One region of the Desulfosoma sp. genome, then DNA from elsewhere that is predicted to be linked to it. Evidence: riboswitches for the same ligand, from Rfam matches in the RefSeq annotation. Region 1 holds a riboswitch; each other region holds the start of a gene.
The links. Region 1 has a riboswitch for cobalamin ahead of cbpB (peptide-modifying radical SAM enzyme CbpB). Riboswitches for the same ligand answer to the same signal wherever they lie in the genome.
Positions count from the first base shown of each region.

Region 1 (5,028 bases):
CACGATCAGGAGTCGTGACTTGGAAGGCTCCTGAATATTCCGTGTCGTGCAGGCTTTTAGCCGGGTTGTGAAACTACGGAGTCATCCTTTTCTATGAGCGAGGCAGGGCGATGCACCACGTATGGAAAGAGCACAGACGCAAGAAAAATCAGTCCCCACAAAGAAGCTCTCGTGGCTTTACACTCATTGAATTGCTCATCGTCATGGTCATCTTGGGACTTTTGGCCGCTCTGGTGGCTCCCAAGATGTTTCAAAAGGTTGGCGCGTCCAAGCTTAAAACCGCCAAAGCGCAGATCGCTCTTTTGGGCACGGCCCTGGATGCCTATCGTTTAGACGTGGGTCGATACCCCACCACCGAACAGGGCCTTCAAGCCTTGCGGGTCAATCCCGGTGTCGACACATGGGACGGGCCCTATCTGCCAAAAGACGTTCCCAAGGATCCCTGGGGTCGTGACTATATTTACCGATCTCCTGGCCAACACGGAGACTATGACCTGTATTCCTTGGGCGCGGACGGGCAGGAGGGTGGCGAAGGGGAAAACGCCGATGTGGTGAGTTGGCAGTGAAACCCCTGCGCCTGCAGCCCAGAGGTTTCTGCGTTCGCAGGCGCAGGGTTTGCGTCCGCGGCCTTGTCGTCTTCAAGCATACCGATAGGTCTCTTCCGTTTCCGACTCCCAACCATTCCACATATACGCGGTTTCACGCCCTTGTGCCACCACGCGAAAGGCGTAGCGCACCTGTTCCTCGTAAAACCTACAATAAGGACTGGGCGCTTCCAGACGGCCACTGACCGCCTGCACCTCCGCAGGACAAGGTGCCCCGCAAAAGTGCCTTACGGCACATTGCCGACAAGGCTCGATACTTTCCACCATTCGGCGTGTCACGGCTTGAAAGGGATGGCTTTCCAAAACACCCGCAATGTCGTCCCGAAACAGGTTGCCGCCCCGGTATTCGGGAAACCCGATGAATTCACTGCACGGAAACAAATCCCCTTGGGCGGACACGGCAAAGAAACACCTGCCGCCCCCACACGGGGAGATGTCGCACATGAGCCGCCGGCCCGTTGGACCAACCACACCAGCCAGAACGTTGGCAAAATTGGCAACGACGAGCTTTCTTGCGGTCTTTTCAAACAAGGCGTAGGTTCTATCCAAGGCCGCACAGAACGCTTCGGCGAGAACGGCATCATCGGGCTTGAGATCCATGCCGCCTTTGCGGGTGCAACGGACGGGATTGAACATCACCACACCGACGCCGGCGTCGTGATAAAAATCCACCAACTCCGGTAGGAGCGCCACATTTTCTCGAGTCACCGTCGTGATCACGTTAAAGGCCGGATAGAAAGCCAGCCGCTCCATCACGCGACGCACTCGAATAAACGCCCCCTGTCCATGCCAATTCTTTCGAACCTTGTCTGCCACGCCGGCTTCATGGGCGTCCAGAGAGATGCCGATGCCGACCCCTCGCGAGGTGAGAAAATCAATCGCCTCGTCATCCAAAAGGGTCGCATTGGTCTGAATCCCAAACAGGAATTTCCCTCGAAAGCGGTCAATGGCCGAAAAGACCGCTTCCCGAGCCAGCATGGGCTCTGAACCGTGAAAGATGAGCTGCGGTGTCGCTTCAGGCTCCAGTGTTCGCTCGAAATATGCTGCCAGACGCTCCAGGGCTTTCACCACCTCTTCCGGCGTCATGGTTGTGCCGTTTCGTCGCATGTCTTCCGGAAGATAACAGTACGTGCAGTTGAAGTTGCAGCGTTCCGTCGGGTTGAAATAAACGGCGGAAGGCTTCAACCCGAAACGCAGACGCTGCATCTCGGCCTCAAACGCCTCGCCTTGTGCCAGAAAGTCCTGGAGCAGACGTCCGGACAAGGCATCCGGCAACGAGGCCGTGTCCACAACGGCCCAATAGGCACTGTCCGGCTCAACGACCGCGACGCGATTGGGCAGACCAATGTCCAGCACAGCAAAAGAAGGCCCAAAGCCGCTGTTGGCATAACGGGGACGGCCAGTGAGGAAAATTTCCTGGTTCATCTATTTGTCCTGTTTTTCCTTGGTGCTGGGGGTCAGCATAATGTAATGGGACAACCCAGTGGTGTCGCCCAGCTTTCGACATCGACGGCGGTACGCAATGATGCGCTTCACCTTTTGCATCGTCCTCCTCCTCAGTTTTTGTCATGGCAAGATCGTATTTCGGCCGCGGACCAAAGAAAAAGCCCGGAGCCATCCGCTGACGCAGATGCCCTCCGGGCTTCCTTTGCCATCGGTTGCCCGGCTTCACGTCTTCCAGCAGGTCTTCTGGCTTTCGGATCTTCTGAAGGGCCGCAGCCTTCCCCTCGGGGTGCTCCCCGAAAGTGACCGGTTTGAACGCTCGAACCTTCGCGCCCCTTCATCCCCGATTACAGCGGCGGGACCGCCACGGATTTTCACCGTGTTCCGGGATGCTGGAAAACCGACGCCTTATTCACGGCCCTTCTGCCACGAAGCCCTGGCCTTGTCAAGATCCAAACCATAGGGGCCTTTCCTGCAAAGCTCATAAACTTTGCCCATACAAGTGACCGCAGCCCCAGGGCAGCGACGATTTCGCCGCCCAAAACAAACAAGCGGGGCATGGCCCCGCTTGGTGCAGTGAACCCGTGACAGAAGGCTCACTGTCTACTACCGTTTCAGTGTTTGACTTCGATCCTCTTTGGCCGCGAAGCTTCGGCTTTAGGAATCTCGATACGCAGAACACCGTCTTTGTAAACCGCTTCGATGCCTTCCGACTTTACTTCCGCCGGCAGACTCAAAGATCGAGCAAAAGAGCCGTAGCGGCGTTCTACTCGGTGAAAGGATTCTCCCTTTTCTTCCTTTTCCTGGCGCTTTTCCCCTTTGACAGTCAACACGTTGTCTGTGATGCTGATGTCCAAATCCTTCACATCCACGCCGGGGAGATCGGCGCGCACCACAATCTTTTCTTCGGTTTCGGAAATGTCAAAGGCTGGCATCAGCATTTTTTCGTCGCCCCACACGGCGGGAAAGGCTTCCTCAAAGAACCGATCCATCCAGTCGAAGGCCCTCGGCCATGCCAGGAGCGACTCCTCTCGAGAACGAGGAACCAATCCGAACATGATCCATACCTCCTTCGGTATTATTTTTGAGTAGCTTAAGGTGCGACTTTCGCTACAAAAGTAATCTTCATCGGGCTTGTGTCAAGTCCCCTGCCTAGCCACAGCCGTGTCCTGAAGCTCAGGGGCTGCCTCCATCATCCCTCGAGGTCTCTTTCTCCCGCTTCTTCGAGCAGTCTTTTGAAACGAGCGGAATCCCGCACGCGGCGAAAAGAAGCCGCTTCCGCCTCTTCCACGGTCAAATGGATTTCCCCGCACTCCGGACACGTCACGTTGAGCTGATCTCCGATGGTGCGTTCCCGTATTTCATCCACCGTCATATGGGCGAGAAGCCCGCATTTGGTATCCACCCGTCGCGCACGCACACGAAAGGGAAAGGTTCTTTCCTCTGCCATGGTCTGTCCTCTTCAGCCCCTCCCGTTCAATTCCCGCCGTTGTCCAAGGTCCGGACCAGCCGAACCATGTCTCGGCACGCCTCCACAAACCTTTCCGCCTCCGACGACGCGCACCACACCATACGAAACCGTTCCGGATCCAGTCCCATGGTTTCCAACATTTCATGAATCACCAACCGACGAGCGTCCGCTTTGAGGTTTCCGTCCTTGTAGTGACATTCCCCCGGCCGACAGCCCATGACCAGAACCCCGGACGCTCCCAGCGAGAAAGCTTCCATAACCAAATGCGGATGAACCATGCCGGAACACATGACCCGCACGATATGCACACTTTCGGGATATTCCATGCGGCGAATCCCCGCTAGATCCGCGGCGCTGTAAGCACACCAATGGCACGCAAAAACGACGACCCTCTCCTTGCCACGCTTGACGCTGCCCATTATGCCGCTCCGCCTTGTTCAGGCCTGAAAAGGGCCTGAAGCTGTCGCGACAGTTGCGGTCCACCAAATCCTCCCACACGAATGCCGGCTTTGGGACAGGTGGCCTGGCAGATGCCACAGCCTTTGCACAAGGCCGAGTTGATGACGGGTAGCCGCACCGTGCCCTTGGCTTCGCACTCCTTTGGGGATCCATTCCGCCAGTCAATGGCCTCAAAGGGGCAGACGTCCAGACACAAGGCGCACCCATCGCAGTTGTCGATCACCACGTGGGCTTTGACGGCGTCCAGGGATCTTCGGCGCCTGGCCAGAATCGCCGCGGCTCGCGCCGTCACGGCTTGCGCTTGCACGATAACCTCATCCAAGGGCTTTGGCGCGTGCGCCAGGCCGGCCATGAAAATCCCTTCCGACAAGAATTCCACAGGCCGCAGTTTGGCGTGACTTTCCTGAAAAAACCCGTCGGCGTTGAGAGGCAGTTTGTAAATGGCGGCCAATTCGGCCACTGCTGGCTGAGGCACAATGGCCGTGGCTAAAATAATCACGTCGGCCCGTAGACTCAAAGGCTTCTGGAGGACATCATCCATGACGCGCACGTACAGTTCGTTGGGGCCGAGGCGCACCGCCGGTTTGTGTTCCAGGTCATACTGGACAAAGACAACCCCCTTTTCTCGAGCCTGTCGATAAACGGATTCTCGCAGTCCGTAGGTGCGCACGTCGCGATATAAAATGTAAATGTCCCTCGTGGGATCTTCGTCTTTGAGTTCCACCGCCGCCTGAATGGCATGGGTACAACACACGCAGGAGCAATAGGGCCGATGGGGTTCTCGAGACCCCACACATTGAATGAACACAAAGCTCTTGGCTCCCGTAATGCGCTCATCCCCCACGGCCCGCAATTTGTCGAATTCCAAAGACGTCAGCACCCTTTGGGATTCGGCATACCCGTATTCGTTGGGCTTATAGGCCATGCCACCCACCGCGAGAACCGTCACACCATGGTCTACGATAAAAGTCGCACCGCCTTTTTGAACGCTCGATCGAAAATGCCCCACGTACCCTTCCACGGCGACCACTTCGCTCTTCAGGTACACAC
Region 1 covers NZ_JBRAHS010000009.1:66,025-71,052, reverse strand. Annotated here, with positions in the region: gene gspG (type II secretion system major pseudopilin GspG) at 111-566, shown strand; gene cbpB (peptide-modifying radical SAM enzyme CbpB) at 639-2,030, opposite strand; cobalamin riboswitch at 2,268-2,460, opposite strand; gene ACUVSA_RS07335 (Hsp20/alpha crystallin family protein) at 2,663-3,106, opposite strand; gene ACUVSA_RS07330 (hypothetical protein) at 3,241-3,498, opposite strand; gene ACUVSA_RS07325 (hydrogenase iron-sulfur subunit) at 3,525-3,938, opposite strand; gene ACUVSA_RS07320 (FAD-dependent oxidoreductase) at 3,938-5,028, opposite strand, start outside.

Region 2 (5,028 bases), on a different contig from region 1:
CGGCATTTGGGTGAGGCGCTTGCCTTCGGTTGCCGGTTTGGCTTTGTTCTGGGTCACCTCAGAATCCGTATAGGTCACGTTGCCAAAGAACGTGAGCCATTCAAAAAGACGCTGTTCAAGCCCCGCTTCGACTCCACGAGATTCGGCTTTACCGACATTGGCAAGTTCTTGGTAGGTCGAGCTCACCGTCTGTCGGTAGATGAAATCTTTCATGTAGTTCTCAAAATAGGTGACAGAGCCTTTGGCGTTTTTCCAGAGTCTCTGTTCAATGGACAAATCCCAGGAAACCGTTGTTTCCGGCTTTAATGAGGGGTTTCCCGCGTAGGTGACACCCGATGAGGAGGTCCATGTGCGGTAAAGCTCGTAGGGTGTGGGCGGTCGAAAGGCTTTGCCCACGGAAGTGCGAAGGGTCGTGCCGTCTGTCGGTTTATAGACGAGGGCGGCTTTTGGACTTAGGGACGAATGGGAGCGTTCACGATAGGCTTTGGGGTAACCCGGCTTTGGAGTCCATTTATTGGTGTCGTAGTCGACCACGAAACCGTCAAAGGTTTTCCACCAATCCTGGCGGAGGCCCAGATAGGCGGTCACGTTCTCGAGAATGGATATCTCATCTTGAACATACAAACCCCAGAAACGATCTTTTCCTTCGGATTGGTAGCGAAGATTTGTGGTGGAATCTTCGTCACGCCAATCCGTCAGGTTTTTTTCTTTGGTGTTGGACTTTCCGGTCTTGAAGGTCTCGCCCAAGGTTACAGTATGACGACCCCAAAAGGAGCCGCCCGCGATGGAATTAAGGGGAACGGTGAGCTGAAGTTCTTGGGTGAGTGATTCCTGAGGCGTATTGCTGACGTATCCAGGACCGCCAAAGCGTGTGGCTCCTGAAATGGTCGTCACGTACCAGTCTTCATACACCTTCAAGTACGCTACTTTACCCGTGATCTTCAGATCCATGAAGTCTTGGGTCTCAAAGTCGACGCTATAGAGTCCTTGAGCACGCCCCCCGCCTCCAGGAAGAAACCCGGATTCAGATAAACCCTTATAGGACCAGACAGGATTTCCTGACTCATCGCGAAGGAAGGTATGAGGATCATCGTAGTCGTATTCATACCGGTTGTACATGAATGTCATGCCCAATTGTGTTTTCGGTGTCAAAAAGTAAGCCGCTTTGGCCGTAAAACCGTCATCCCACCATGTATTGTCTCCTTTATCGCCCACCAGGTAGGCTTTCTTGTCGTACCTGTCTGTGGTTTCCTTCCAACCGGACACCGACGCAGGCGGGGCTTTGGACGTGAGATTAAGATCCGTCGGATAGCCGTTGGTGTCCTGCCTACCGTAACTGAGGATGAAGCTGAATTTGTCCCACAGCTTATCGCCGTATGATAGGTACAGCCTGGAAAGGTCTTCCATGGCCTCTCCCCCTTGAAAACCGTTTCCATAGCCTGCTTTCACCCATATTTCCCGCTTCTCGGGCATCCTAGTTATGAAATTGACCACGCCGCCCATGGCATACCCGCCATACAAACTGGAAAAAGGACCTCGAACCACTTCGACGCGTTCCAATTCTTCCGGGTAAAATCCGCCGAATTTCACGTTGCCGGTGTACGGATTGTTGAGGGCAATACCGTCCACAAGCACCAGAGTTCGCTTTGGGTCAGGAATGCCGCGCAGACTGATGGAAGAAAGGGTATCCATCAAACCCTTGCCCCGTCGCACATAAACTCCAGGTAAATGACTCAGGGTTTGGTCGAAGGTTTTGGATCCCTTTGCTTCGATCTCCTGAGCCGTGACGACCGAAGCCGACGCTGGAACCTCAGCGGTCGCTTTTTCTGTCCGCGTTGCCGTGACAACGACCTCCTCAAGTACGTTCCAACTAGGTTCTTCAAGAGCCCAGAGGCGTGAGGCACCTAAGCCCAGAAAACCGCCAGCCAGGATCATGACCGCCAAAACAAAACCTTTTGTCAGCCCCATCATGAGACGCCTCCCTCTCGTACCCTTCGAAAAAAAAATGAAAAAGGCCACTGCACGAAGATGCCCTTCGCGCTGTGGCCTTCGCGACCACAATGAGCGTCCACGAGGTGGTTTTGAAATGCCTTTAATGTTAATGTACACAATCCGGTCGCAGGTTGTCAACCCAGTCGGACCACCTAAGTCACCCTGTTCCATCGCAGGCATTTTTGCCCAGCGCATAGGATTGCAAACACTGAGAGGCTTTTGTGGGAGAGTCATTTCGGCTTGACTCCGTTGAGGCCAATGGGCATAAAGAGGCTACCACAGGTGCCTTGAAGGGCCCAAAAGGGAAGCCGGTGCAAATCCGGCGCGGTCCCGCCGCTGTAACCGGGGACGAAACCTGATCAAACAGCCACTGGTGTTTCACGAAACGCCGGGAAGGTGCAGGGAGTAGAAGGATCCGGAAGTCAGAAGACCTGCCTGTGGTCGAAAGCTGTCGCCTCGGCGGCGACTGGGTGATGGCTGTCATGGGGAAACGCACCTCTTTTTCCCGTATGCCAATGGATGAAGAAAAATGGGTGCAATCCTTGGGTCCTTTTCAAGGTCCAAGGATTTTTTTTTGTCCATGGAGCTGCGTGAGGAGATGGTGGCTGCACACTTGCCTAAAGGCGCTTGATGTTTCCTACGGTTCGATACCTCATCCTTTGGCTGACCGAGGGCTGCAACCTTCGGTGCGCCTACTGTTACCGCCCTAACCAAGGGGCGCCCAAGGCCATGAGCCGCGAGGTGGTGGATCAGGCTCTGACATTGGCCGCACGCTCCGGTCGTTTTTTTCATGTTCAGATCAGCGGCGGCGAGCCCACGCTGGAGCCGGATTTGATTGCGTATACCGCTGAAGCGCTGCAGCGGAGAAGGCTTCCGGCCACATTGGCCGTTCAAACCAACGGGACTCGACTTACTTCGGAGTTAATCCATCTTTTTCGACGCTATGCGATTCAAGTGGGCATTAGTTTGGACGGCCCACCGCCGATACAAGAAAATCTTCGGGGCGGTGCGGCGAAGACGGTCGCTGGAATCCGACGTTTAGAAGCGGCGGGAGTTCCTTTTCGCATCACGGCTGTGGTCAGTGAAGCCTCTATAGGCACCCTGGATTTGTTGCCCCTTTTTGTGGGGACGTTTCGGTGGTGCCAGGGAATCGCCCTGGATCTGCTCACCGTCAAAGGGCATGCCCTTCAAGGCCATGTGGCGCCGCCTAAGCACCACAGCCTGCGTGTCGGTCTGCAAAGGTTTTATCGAAGCGTCCTCTTTGTAAACCAGCATCGCCATCAACCCTTGCGACTTCGAGAACTGGACAGACTCCGACGGGCAAAGGCATCGTCCAGCACATCCGTGTTTTGCCCAGCAGCCAAAGGAGAAAGTCTTGCCGTGCGACCAGACGGATCCGTCTTTCCCTGCGGCCAAACATGCGGCGAAAAGGATTGGGCTTGCGGCACCGTGTGGCACCCCGACACCACGCGTTTGCGGCGCCTCTGCGGCCTTGCTCAGCCCCGGGGGGCCGATTGTGCCACGTGTCACATTCGGCGGTTTTGCCCCGGGGAATGTCCCAGTCGATTGATCTATAACACAGCCCACCATGCGTCGCTGGTGTGCACCATGTATCAAACGCTTTGGGAACTATGGGAGAAGCCAAACGGCATTCCGGATGGCTCTAAGGCGCAAAGGGGGAAAGGAGGAGAGAAATGAGTGCCTTGAAAATAGTGTATTTTAGCGCCACCGCCGGGGAAATTCCCAGTTTGAGCCGTGCCGTGACGCGCTATCTAGCTCAAGGCGGCTTGGTGTCCGTGACAGCCCGCACGCGAAGCCAACTTTTTGACAACGCTCGCATTGAAGCCTTCGTGCAAGAGGCTTTAAAAGCCCACATGGTTCTCATCACCCTGCATGGAGGAAAAAACTCGTGCCCGGCGTTGGCGTCTCTTCTCGAGGCCATGCAAGAGCGCCGAGCTCAGGGCTTGACTAGGCCTTATTTACACATTCAGCCTATGGGCGGGGATGAAGAAGCGGTCCTCCTTGCGCACGAACATGCCGATGGGCTTGAAAACGGCGTCTGGAACACCATCAATAATTATATTCTTTTTGGAGGAGTGGAAAACTTTTTACACTTGCTTCATTTCATTCACGACGTCATTAATGGAACCGAATCGTCGGTCCTCCCTCCACGGAAAATCCCATCAGAAGGCATTTATCATCCCGACTTTCCCTACATCCCTTCTTTGGAAGAATATGTGTCCAGGAAAATTGATCCTCGAAAGCCTACTTTAGGTATCTGGTTTTACCAGACCTATTGGGTGAATGGCGACCTGACTTACATCGACGCGCTCATTAGAGAAGCGGAACACCAAGGCGCCAATGTTCTGGCCCTCTTTCACGTTCGCTATCCCAATAAAACCCTGAAAAATATGAGCGTGCATGACCTTGTGGCCCGCTACTTCATGGATGGCCGCCGTTCTCGCATCGATGTGCTGCTGAACCCAATGATGTTTTCCCTGGTCATGGCTCAAAAGGATTATCGCGATATTCTGCCTCGATTGAATGTGCCTTTTCTTCAGGCCATCACCATGTACACCCCCTATGCTCGGTGGCACGAGAGCCCACAGGGTCTTTCCACGATGGAGGTTTCTTATTCCGCCGCCCAGCCGGAATTTGACGGCGCTCTGATCAATGTGCCCATCGCCAGCCGTGAAGAAAACGAACACGATCCCGTCACAGGAGCTTTATTGGCCAAGCTCGTTCCTATTCCAGATCGAGTGAAGAGGTTGATTTCCTTGGCTTTGAACTGGGCGCGATTGCGGCGCACACCCAATAGAGAAAAGAAAGTGGCCATCATCTTTCATCAATACCCGCCACGCAACGATCGCATTGGTGTCGCCGCCGGGTTGGACAGTTTCGCCAGTGTCAAACACCTATTGGACCGATTGGTCGAACGCGGTTATCAGGTGGAAAAAACCTATGAGAGCGGCCAAGCCATGGCGGAAGAGCTTTTGGCCCGAATGACCTACGATCGGCGTTGGCAAGGACCGGATC
Region 2 covers NZ_JBRAHS010000014.1:23,856-28,883, reverse strand. Annotated here, with positions in the region: gene ACUVSA_RS10315 (TonB-dependent receptor) at 1-1,971, opposite strand, end outside; cobalamin riboswitch at 2,256-2,445, shown strand; gene ACUVSA_RS10310 (radical SAM protein) at 2,623-3,690, shown strand; gene cobN (cobaltochelatase subunit CobN) at 3,687-5,028, shown strand, end outside.
Region 2: it holds a riboswitch for cobalamin, as region 1 does, so the genes downstream of both, ACUVSA_RS10310 (radical SAM protein) here and cbpB (peptide-modifying radical SAM enzyme CbpB) in region 1, are expected to answer to the same signal.

Region 3 (5,028 bases), on a different contig from region 1:
TTGGCGACTTACACGCATCTCCATGCGGTGGGGTGCCAGACATGGGCGCCGGGGCTTGTGGGTGCGGGTTGGCGATACCGAATGGCTCGGGAGAGAAAGGAAGTGAGTGGCCTTGAGGCTTCTCGGGCGCTCGTTGGACAGAGTCCGGCATGAGTGTGTCTGCGGAAGATAAAAAACAAAGGAGGATGTTTCCATGGCACAAATCGAGTACAAAGGGAAGGTGTTTAACCTCGATGAAGATGGATTCATCGACAGCTTTGACAACTGGTGCCCGGAATGGGTCGAGTATGTCAAGGAATCGGAAGGAATCCAGGAGCTGACCGAAGAACACTGGAAAGTCATCCATGTCCTCCAGGACTATTACCGTAAGCACGGCATTGCTCCCATGGTGCGGATTCTGACCAAGGTGACCGGCTACAAGCTGAAATACATCTATGAACTGTTTCCGAGCGGACCGGGCAAGGGCGCTTGTAAGATGGCTGGCCTGCCGAAACCGACGGGCTGCGTGTAAGTCGAGCTAAGAAGGATCCGAGGGGGCTGAATCCCCCTCGGAAACACCTCGACGCACGCCTTAAAACCCTTGGAAATTCCGGCGGGCTTATTTGGTCCCTGGGCATGAGAAAACAAGCACGAATGGTTGCGCCTGCTTCAAGGCGCACCTTTTTTCTTGACTTTGCCCTAGGCAGTCAGTAAAGGCCTTGGCGGCATGAGCCAAGCGAGATGGACGGGTCTTTGGCCTGTCGGTTACATTCCACAAGATCACATGAGGAGGATGACGAGCGATGTTTAAAGTGACTGTAGATAAGAGCAAATGCACTGGTGACGGCGAGTGCGTGGATGTGTGCCCCGTGGACGTCTACGAACTCGTGGATGGTAAGGCCGAGCCCGTCAATGAAGACGAATGCCTCGGCTGTGAAAGCTGCGTGGAAGTTTGCGAAAACGACGCCATTACGGTGGAAGAAGTCTAAGGCGCCGCTGATTTCTTCTCCAGATTGTGTCCGAGAACGGGTTCAAGGGGTTTTTCGGCTAAGGGTCAAAATCCTTTGCTGCCCGTACCCTTGAAGGGGGGGGCTGGACCTTCGGCATAAAGCGAGATCGGAGCAGCGAGGCGCGATGGCCGTTTCGGTGGCTTTATCCTTTCCTCCTAAAGCGTTCTGAAGCAGGCTCAAGTTCAAAGACCCGGGAGATGAAGCATCTCTCGGGTTTTTTTCTTTGGCTACGACCTGCGGCTGCCAGGGTAGATTCCGACAGAAAACCCTCCCCCCGTAAAGGGTCGGCGGAGAGGGTTAGGCGTCACATGTCGCCGGAAAGGCTTTCCTAGCTTTGCCCTTCCTTTTTGGGATGACACTGCACGCACGTGGTCGGAGCGGCGGTTTGAGGATTCTGAGCTTTCAGCTTCTTGTGGCACTCCTGGCAATTGGTGTGCATGGCCAGTTTCAAGTTCAGCTTTTGTTGTTCCGGAGGCAGCTTCTTTTCGCCTTCAATGGTCGGCTCGTTGTGGCACTCCTGGCACTTCTGTACAGGATCTCCCTGCTTCCACACGTTCTTGCCGCCCTCGTATTTGTGATGGCACTCGGTACACGCGATCTTATACTCTTCGGCGTGCTTCTTGTGCGTGAACTGCACATTGGCTTTGGTGTGGCTGGGCCACAGGGTTGAGTTCATGGTGATGACATCCGGGGCATCTGCCGCCACGGCAATGAGGGCTCCCACAAACAGAGCCGCTGCGATGCAAACCGACGGGACGAACCAATGCTTACCTCTCACCGTGTCACCTCCTTTCTGTTATGCAGGTTGAGATTGTGATTCCATTCACGGCAGCCGTTGTAGTGAGCTGGTCTTGAAAGTGTCAAGGCTTTTCGGGCGCGAAATCGTCCCTTGACAGACGATGAACGCCTTGGAGTATAAAGATCGAAAAGGTTGACAGGGCGGGAGCTCACACAAGGAGGCGCGTTATGCTGTTTATGGCCATCTTCAGCTACACTCCGGAAGATCGCGACCGCGTCATCGAGCGCACGGAACAGCTTCCCGAAGTGCCGGGAACGGCCCTGAAGGGGGAATGGTTCGATGTGACGGGGCATCGCGTGTTTCGGCTTTTCGAAGCCGAAGACGAAGCGCACCTGGCGGCTGCGGTCTTTCAGTGGACCGATTTGGGGGTTGCAGAGGTGGTGCCCGTGATGGAGACAAAAAAGGCACTGAAGCTCCTGCGCCGAACATCTAAGAAAGCTTGAGAGCGGGGCCGAACATGCGGCCCGAGGGTTCCGGCGCTCGCGTGGACGATATGCAGGCCCTTGTTCTTGAAGGGGCGGGTTTTTGGCCGTCCCCGATCGCGCAGACCTGCAGGGGCTGATCCCACTATGGGGATTGGGGATCGAAGCGCGGGCATGGAAAAGGACACCCTGCGGCGCTTGCGCCATTTGGCGGAGCGCTGGGAAGCGGTCCTTCTTCTGGGACAATGGAACCCGCAGGAAGGCCAAGAAAAGCCATTCGTGGTCATGCTCTGAGAGTTTGTGCCTGCGGGCAACGTGCGGGAGGGGCGCCATGGGCGAAAGAGGACAGGGCCGTGCGGGATCGTTGCGGAATAAAGCCTGAGCTTTTTTAGACAGGCAGGCATAGCGGCTAGGGGAGGCTGCTGGAGCCGCGCATGTTGCGTCATGGCATCGGACGGATGGGGGTCCGCCTGAACAAATGAAGTTGATGCAGGTAGGAAAAACCTGCTTGAAAAATGGTGCGTGGGCGAGACTTGACCTGAAGAAGCAAGAAAGGAGCGACAGCAACCGTCGTTTACGAAGCTATCATTGGGTGCGGTCCGGGGTGGTGCCCTGAAGAGCATGCGGGGAGAATAGGGAAGGCGGTGCAAAGCCGCTACGCTGGGCCGGCGCTGTAAGCGGGGATGCCTTCGGAGCAGAGCCACTGTTTCCGCGTGGGAAATGGGAAGGCCCGAAGAGGCAAGGGATCCGCGAGTCAGAAGACCTGCCACCCGGACGTTGAGCGGACCGAAAGTTGACCCGTGCCTAGGGTGAGCCTTCGAGGTCGTGGGACCACGAAGGCTTTTTTGTTGGGAAAGCATTAAACCACGAGAGGAGCGTCATGTTCATGGAGAAAGAGCTTCAAAGCCTTCTTGAGAGCATTGAGCCGGTGGATTCCCATTGGGAAAAGCTTGCCTGGGAAAGACTTCGATCGCAAATCCGCCCGAGAGGCTCTTTGGGGCGGCTGGAAGAGATGGCCGCTCGACTGGGGGCCATTTGCAAGAGTTTAACGCCCAATGTGAGCCGAAAAATCATTTTCACCATGGCCGGAGATCACGGTGTGGCTGAAGAGGGTGTCAGCGCGTACCCGCAGGAAGTTACAGCTCAGATGGTTTGGAGTTTTCTCAATGGCTGGGCGTCGATCAATGTCCTGGCAGACCATGTGGGAGCTGAGGTGCGCGTGGTGGATTTCGGCGTGGCGGCCGATCTTCCGGAGGACTGGGCCGTCATTCGGCGAAAGATCGGCAAAGGGACCCGCAACATGACCCAAGGGGCGGCCATGGAGCGGCACGAGGCCGTCCGTGGCCTTGTAGAAGGGGCTCACCTTGTGATGGCTGCCGTTCAGGAGGAAGGCTTTCAACTTGTGGGGACAGGAGACATGGGCATCGCGAACACGACACCGTCCACGGCCATTGTGGCGGCCTTGAGCACCAAGCCAGTTAAGGACCTTACGGGCCGAGGGACCGGCATTGACGATGCCGCCTGGTGCCGCAAGGTGCGGGCCGTGGAAAAGGCTTTGGCCGTCAACCGCCCGAATCCCACAGATCCGGTGGATGTTCTGGCGAAAGTGGGTGGCTACGAAATCGCCGGGCTTGCCGGAGCGGTTCTTGGAGCCGCGGCCGTGCGTGTGCCCGTGGTCTGCGATGGCTTCATTGCTACGGCAGGAGCTTTGATTGCCTGCCAGCTGGCTCCTTTCGCCAAGGATTACCTTTTCGTCTCACACCGCAGTCAGGAAGTGGGCCACCAAGCCATGATCGAGCTTTTGGAACGCCCCCCCCTGTTGGACCTGTCCATGCGACTGGGAGAAGGCACGGGGGCGGCCTTGGCCATGAGCCTGGTGGAAGCTTCGGCACGCGTCCTTCGGGATATCAAGACCTTTGAAGAAGCCGGCGTCACGGACACCGGCCATTGAAGCGGCCACGGCGACATGGAGTGTGGTGTGGTCATGGCCTATTGGTCCACCCGCACCACCGCCCCGCCCTTGATTTGAAGAATGGGATACTGGCGTTCCATGTGGCCGTCCGGAGCGAACCGAACAGGGCCGAGAGGTCCCGTGGGCAGTTCCACTCGAAGGAGCCATTGTCGAAAGCGCAGGCGATCGACCTGGCCCTCTTTGAGCGTTTGTTCTCGAGCCTGGAGTGCCAGCAAGGTTGCCGTGTAGCCTTGAGCGGCCAAAAAGTCGGGTTCTTCTCCGTATGTTTCCCGATAGTCTCGTGTAAAGGCGTCCTGAAAGGAATCCCCCATGCGGGAAGTCTCGTGCTGGAAGGCTGATGGAAACAGAGCGCCTTCCAGATAAACGCCGCCGGCGGACAGCAGGGACTTTTCTTCCCAAAGATTTGTGCCCAGAAGCGTCACGCCTACCACGTTGTAATAAGGCAGCTGCGGAGCGATCAGGGCAATGGTTTCGGCGGCGTCGGGAATGAAGAGAGCATCCAAGGGTGTGTCGGAAACCTCGGCTCCGGATCCCTTTGGCACGTGGTGCGCGAGAGTGTGAATGGGACCTTTGAAATCGGTCATGCCCGGAGTGTAGGGCGTATCCACCACGACTTTTCCGTCAAGCTCTTGAACCGTGCGGAGAAAGATCTCTCTCAGAGCGCGGCCGTAGGGTTCCTCCGGGTAAAGCACGCCGAAGTTTTGAAACCCTAGAGCGTTTCGACAATAGGTGAGCAGCGCCGCGATCATGTCCTGGTGATCCAAGAAGGCGTGCAAAAGAAAAGGGGTTTGGGAGGTGACGCGGCGTTTTTCCGTGAAGCTGATCACAGGAATTCCTCTTTCATTG
Region 3 covers NZ_JBRAHS010000001.1:130,435-135,462, reverse strand. Annotated here, with positions in the region: gene ACUVSA_RS00635 (cobyrinate a,c-diamide synthase) at 1-153, shown strand, start outside; gene ACUVSA_RS00630 (TusE/DsrC/DsvC family sulfur relay protein) at 194-511, shown strand; gene ACUVSA_RS00625 (ferredoxin) at 783-968, shown strand; gene ACUVSA_RS00620 (cytochrome c3 family protein) at 1,318-1,767, opposite strand; gene ACUVSA_RS00615 (DUF3303 domain-containing protein) at 1,956-2,231, shown strand; gene ACUVSA_RS00610 (hypothetical protein) at 2,358-2,504, shown strand; cobalamin riboswitch at 2,799-2,994, shown strand; gene cobT (nicotinate-nucleotide--dimethylbenzimidazole phosphoribosyltransferase) at 3,097-4,161, shown strand; gene ACUVSA_RS00600 (penicillin-binding protein activator) at 4,200-5,028, opposite strand, start outside.
Region 3: it holds a riboswitch for cobalamin, as region 1 does, so the genes downstream of both, cobT (nicotinate-nucleotide--dimethylbenzimidazole phosphoribosyltransferase) here and cbpB (peptide-modifying radical SAM enzyme CbpB) in region 1, are expected to answer to the same signal.